Regions from separate parts of the Bacillus sp. JJ864 genome, predicted to be linked through region 1. Evidence: riboswitches for the same ligand, from Rfam matches in the RefSeq annotation. Region 1 holds a riboswitch; the other holds the start of a gene.
The links. Region 1 has a riboswitch for S-adenosylmethionine ahead of metK (methionine adenosyltransferase). Riboswitches for the same ligand answer to the same signal wherever they lie in the genome.
Positions count from the first base shown of each region.

Region 2: it holds a riboswitch for S-adenosylmethionine, as region 1 does, so the genes downstream of both, V7024_RS03215 (methionine ABC transporter ATP-binding protein) here and metK (methionine adenosyltransferase) in region 1, are expected to answer to the same signal.

Region 1 covers NZ_JBALLY010000081.1:12,141-15,358, forward strand. Annotated here, with positions in the region: gene pckA (phosphoenolpyruvate carboxykinase (ATP)) at 1-1,408, opposite strand, end outside; SAM riboswitch class I at 1,628-1,750, shown strand; gene metK (methionine adenosyltransferase) at 1,918-3,117, shown strand.
Region 2 covers NZ_JBALLY010000014.1:63,560-66,777, forward strand. Annotated here, with positions in the region: gene metQ (methionine ABC transporter substrate-binding lipoprotein MetQ) at 1-244, opposite strand, end outside; gene V7024_RS03210 (methionine ABC transporter permease) at 323-988, opposite strand; gene V7024_RS03215 (methionine ABC transporter ATP-binding protein) at 981-2,006, opposite strand; SAM riboswitch class I at 2,289-2,396, opposite strand; gene V7024_RS03220 (hypothetical protein) at 2,524-2,868, opposite strand; gene V7024_RS03225 (thioredoxin family protein) at 3,023-3,218, opposite strand, start outside.

The DNA.
Region 1 (3,218 bases):
CAAGACCAAAGATATCATGTTTTACTGTTTCAGTGTTATCAAGCTCGCCGTTTAATGCAGCTTGCACCATTGCGCGTGTATGACCTAAGTTCATACGTTTTCCAACGCCGTATTCGCCGCCAGTCCAGCCAGTGTTCACTAAGAATACTTTTGCGCCATGCTTCTCGATTTTTTCACCAAGCATTTCTGCGTAGCGAGATGCATCAAGCGGTAAGAATGGAGAACCGAAGCATGTTGAGAATGTTGCTTGCGGTGAAGTAATACCGCGCTCAGTTCCTGCTAGTTTACTAGTGTAACCGCTTAAGAAATGATACATAGCTTGCTCTTTCGTTAATTTACTGATTGGAGGCAATACGCCGAATGCATCAGCAGTTAAGAAAATAATTGTATTTGGATGACCTGCAACGCTTGGTAATACGATGTTATCAATTGCATCAATTGGATAAGCTGCACGTGTATTTTCTGTTAATGTTGTGTCATCGTAATCTGCAATGCGTGTCTGATTATCAAGCACAACGTTTTCTAAAACAGAACCGAATTTAATTGCATCAAAGATTTGTGGTTCTTTCTCATAAGATAAGTTCACACATTTTGCATAGCAACCGCCTTCAATATTAAATACACCGTTATCAGACCAGCCGTGCTCGTCATCACCAATTAATTTGCGGTTCGGATCAGCAGATAATGTTGTTTTCCCTGTTCCAGATAAACCGAAGAATAAAGCAACATCGCCTTCTTCGCCTACGTTTGCAGAGCAGTGCATAGAGAAAATGTCTTGCTCTGGAAGTAAGTAGTTCATGATAGAGAAGATTGATTTTTTCATTTCACCAGCGTATTCTGTACCGCCGATTAACACGATACGCTTTTCAAAAGAAACGATAATAAATGTTTCTGAATTTGTACCGTCAACTGCTGGATCTGCTTTAAAGTTTGGTGCAGATACAATTGTGAATTGTGCATCATGATTTTCTAATTCTTCCTCAGTTGGACGAATGAATAATTGATGCGCAAATAAGTTATGCCAAGCGTATTCATTAATAACTTGAATAGGAAGACGGTAGTTGCGGTCTGCTCCTGCAAATCCTTTGAATACGAATAGTTCTTCTTTTTCTTTTAAGTATTCTAGTACTTTTGTATATAATTTATTGAAATGTTCTTCAGAAATTGGTTGGTTAACAGATCCCCAAGCAATTTTGTCCGTAACAGATGCTTCGTCTACAATAAATTTATCTTTCGGAGAACGTCCTGTATATTTTCCTGTTGAAACAGAAACAGCGCCAGTAGAAGATAATTGACCTTCTTTTCTCATTAATACTTTTTCCGTTAATTGAGGAACGCTCAATTGAACCTGTGCATTGATTCCGTTCAATAGTTCATGTAATCCAATTTGGACATTCGCAGTACTCATATTTATATACCATCCTTTATTTAATTTATGAATATTCATCGTAATCCCCATCAAAAGTATAACACAATCATATAAATAATGTATACTATTTATTTATTTTTGTTTGTGTTATTATATTAATTTTTTCCATAAATTTCTACCGCAAAAAACTTATAGGAATATGTGTATATGGATTGACAAATGAAAGTCATTTCTTTAGTATAGTTGAGGACGGATACTCTCTTATCCCGAGCTGGCGGAGGGACAGGCCCGATGAAGCCCGGCAACCTCACTTGTATGCAAGGCAAGCAAGTGAATAGGTGCTTAAACCTGTGCGAGGCTAATGGTCTCGAACGATAAGAGCGAAGGGCAAAAAGCAGTATGCAAGTAGCAAATACAACCTTTCCTCTATTAGGGAAAGGTTTTTCTTTTGCACTTGTATGTGGGAAAATACATGAATGTCGCAGTTTGTGGCAAATTAAGGATGAGTTCCGTACAATATATACAATTACTGTAGGGAGGTTTACCACATGACAAAAAAACGTCATCTGTTCACATCTGAATCTGTAACTGAAGGACATCCAGATAAAATTTGTGACCAAATTTCTGATTCTATTTTAGATGCAATCTTAGCAAAAGATGCAAACGCACGTGTAGCTTGTGAAACAACTGTAACAACTGGTTTAGTATTGGTAGCGGGGGAGATTACAACTTCTACTTATGTAGATATTCCAAAAATCGTTCGCGAAACAATTCAAGGAATCGGTTATACTCGTGCAAAATACGGATTCGATGCAGAAACTTGTGCAGTTTTAACATCTATCGATGAGCAATCTGCTGACATCGCAATGGGTGTTGACCAAGCGTTAGAAGCACGCGAAGGTCAAATGACTGACGAAGAGATTGAAGCAATCGGTGCTGGAGACCAAGGTTTAATGTTTGGTTTCGCATGTAATGAAACAAAAGAATTAATGCCACTTCCAATCTCACTAGCTCACAAATTAGCTCGTCGTTTAACGGAAGTTCGTAAGGATGATACATTACCATACTTACGTCCAGACGGTAAAACACAAGTAACAGTTGAGTATGATGAAAATGGTAAACCAGTTCGCGTCGATACAATCGTAATTTCTACGCAACATCACCCAGAAATTGCTTGGGAACAAATCGATCGCAACTTAAAAGAATTTGTAATTAAACCAGTTGTACCAGCTGAATTAATCGATGAAGAAACAAAATTCTTCATTAACCCAACTGGCCGCTTCGTTATTGGTGGACCACAAGGGGATGCTGGTTTAACAGGTCGTAAAATTATCGTAGATACTTACGGCGGATATGCTCGTCACGGTGGCGGTGCATTCTCTGGTAAGGATGCGACAAAAGTTGACCGCTCTGCAGCATACGCAGCTCGTTACGTTGCGAAAAACATCGTAGCAGCAGGACTTGCTGACAAAGCAGAAGTACAACTTGCATACGCAATCGGCGTAGCACAACCAGTATCTATCTCTGTTGATACATTCGGCACTGGTAAAGTATCTGAAGAAGTACTAGTAGAACTAGTTCGCAACAACTTCGATCTTCGCCCAGCTGGTATCATCAAAATGTTAGACTTACGTCGCCCAATTTACAAACAAACAGCAGCTTACGGTCACTTCGGACGTACTGATGTAGATCTTTCATGGGAACGTACAGACAAAGCTGAAACTTTAAAAGAGCAAGCTGGTCTATAATATAGGAAGAAACACGGAGCTGAGCAAATTTTGCTCAGCTTTTTCTATTTTTGTTGTGATTTAGTGGTTAGATTTGTGCCGAACGTTGTCGAAGGTTCTTT
Region 2 (3,218 bases), on a different contig from region 1:
AGTAGTTCGCATCCAAATCTTTACTAGCTAACGTTTCATTTGGTAGTACATAGTCTTGGAATTTTTTTATTTTTAATGTAATCCCCTTTTTCTCTAATAGTGGTTTCGCTTTTTCTAAAATAACTGCATGCGGTACGTTAGAAGCACCCACTACAATTGTTTTCTTATCTTTTTCGCTGCTACCACAAGCAGCTAATGCAAATACAAATACAGCAATAAGTGCTGAAAATAATACCTTTTTCATGTTATGACACCCTTCCTTTTCACAATATTCAAAATAGTAATTTTATAGAAAGTCTTCGTCTGAGACGAAAACTCTTCTTTATCTTTTATCAAGCCGCTTCGTAAAGAAGTCACCAAGCACTTGAATAATAAATACGATAACAAGCACAAGAATTGTTGCCATAAAAGTTACATCGCTATTGTTACGCTGGAACCCCTCTAAATAAGCAAGTGTACCAAGGCCGCCTGCACCAACCACTCCAGCCATTGCCGTATAACCGACAAGTGCAATTGCCGTTACAGTGATGCCTGAAACAAGCGCCGGCAAAGCTTCTGGTATTAATACTTTTAAAATGATTGTACTTGTCTTTGCCCCCATCGCTTTCGATGCTTCAATGACACCTTTATCAATTTCACGAAGCGCAATTTCAACCATTCTCGCATAAAACGGCGCTGCTCCAACAATTAATGCTGGCAGTGCAGCACTTGCTCCAAGAATGGTATTTAGAAGAAACTTTGTAAATGGAATGAGTAAAATAATTAAAATGATGAACGGGATAGAACGAAAAATATTTACAAACGTACCAATTACAACATTGACCGGTTTGTTCTCCCATAAATTATCTTTTCCTGTAAGAAACAGTAATAATCCAAGAATAAGACCCAATACAAATGTTGCCAGTGTGGCAACTGTCGTCATATATAACGTTTCTCTAGTAGCTTCTAGCATTGTATCCCAATCGACATTTTGAAGCAGATTATCCATGTGCAATCACCTCCAGCTCGACTTGCTCTTGTTGAATCGTTGCAACTGCTTTTGCAACCACATCTTCATCGCCATTTAAGTGAACAATTAAGCTTCCATACGCCCCGTTTGTCGTTTGTGCAATATTCCCTTGCAGAATGCTCACTTCCACTCCATCTTGCTTCATTAAATCCTGTAAAACTGGTCTTTCTACTGCTTCACCAATAAATTGCAGTTTCACGACCTTCCCTTCTGGGTATTTCTCTGCTAAATGCTCAATTGTTTCATCTGCATCTTCAGAATCTGTTATTTGCTTAACAAAGCGCTTTGTAATATCTTGCTGCGGATTACGAAATACATCCAACACGCTGCCGCTTTCAACAATCTTTCCTTTTTCCATAACAGCAACGCGGTTACAAATTTTTTGAATAACATGCATTTCATGCGTAATGAGTACAATCGTTAACCCAAGACGCTTATTAATATCGAGAAGCAAATCTAAAATTTGATCTGTCGTTTCTGGATCTAATGCTGACGTTGCTTCATCACACAATAATACTTTCGGATTATTTGCTAACGCTCTCGCAATACCGACGCGCTGCTTTTGTCCACCACTTAGCTGAGATGGATACGCATCTCCTCGTCCATCTAAACCAACAAGACGAATTAATTCATCTACACGCTGACTTCGTTTCTCTTTTGTCACCCCAGCAATTTCAAGCGGGAAAGCAATATTTTCACGAACAGTTCGTGACCAAAGTAAGTTGAAGTGCTGAAAAATCATTCCAATTTCTTGACGTGCTTCTCGAAGTTCTTTACCTGTAATTGCCGAAATCACACGCTCTCCAATCGTAATCTTTCCAGACGTTGGCTTCTCCAATTGATTAAACAAACGAATTAACGAACTCTTTCCGGCACCGCTATAGCCGATAACCCCGAAAATCTCGCCTTTTTCTATTTGTAAATTCGCATCATCCACAGCGGTAACATCACCGTGTTTAGAGCGATATATTTTCTTTACATTTTCTAAAATGATCATAGATGTCACCCCTTTTTAATTAAAAAGCGTATGCGGCTTGCCCAGAATGGAAGGGGGATGGAGCTTCTGACGTAGAGGCGTTTTTTTTCCTCGTAGGAAGAAGCGAAGCCACCGACCATTCTAGCCGCTGAAGCTGGATTATAAAAAGCGTAAGCGGCTTGCCGCTATTACTATAAAAACGTTTTGTTGTTCAAGCGTCCTCCTACACCGAAACAACAAAAAAACCTTTCTGCTTTAAAATGAGCAGAAAGGTTTATATACATAAATTACTATTATCCTTTCCTCTCATCTCTCAAAGCATTCGCTTTGCAGGAATTGGCACCATTTCAACATAAGTTGACGGTTGCCGGGCTTCATAGGGCACAGTCCCTCCACCTCTCTTGATAAGAGAAAATCAGATATAAATTTCGTCTGATTTTATCGTTATGAAGTTTTCGTTATTTTATGTTTTGAATTGTATCAACGCATGAAATAGATGTCAACAGAAATTTTTAGCAAAAAATAAACTTTCTGAAAGTTAAGCACCTACCCTTAACGGTTTGCAAATATGAAATACAGATTCTAATAATAACATCGTTCGATATGTCCCTCTATATGTAATCGCATTTCGGCGCAATAATGACTGCAAGCGAACTTGTCCTGTAATCAACAACCGCAAATCTGTTTCTTGAAAACAAACAAGCTCTTCTGTTCCCACCGCACCATTTATAAGTTCAATTTTCTCTCTTGAAATATTCAATGAATAACATTCATCTTGGAAAATAAAACAAACAACCTTTTCGAATTGTGGTAATAGTGGTTCTAAGTGATATTGCGTATTGGCATATGTTACAAATGATTGAAGCAGTGAATACAATTTCATCCTTATCACACTCCCCATATCACGTTTTACATATTACCATTCCATTTTTATCACGCGCTCTCCTGTATCATTCTCTCGACAAAAGCTGTACGAAAAACCATTTATTTCTTACTATTTCCCAAGAAATATGTCGAGGCGGCAAATTTTTTGCCGCCTATTGTAATTCCATATATAAATATTCCACAGATTGAAATGCATATATTTTCTTTACAATTTGGTTCTTCTCAAATATAAGTAAACACGGAACACTTTCAATTTGATACTCCCGCGCAAAATGCGGTGCATAATTTACATTTAGCATTCCAATTTCTAAGTGAGGCAACGCTGCCTCAACAACCGTTAGCATTTTT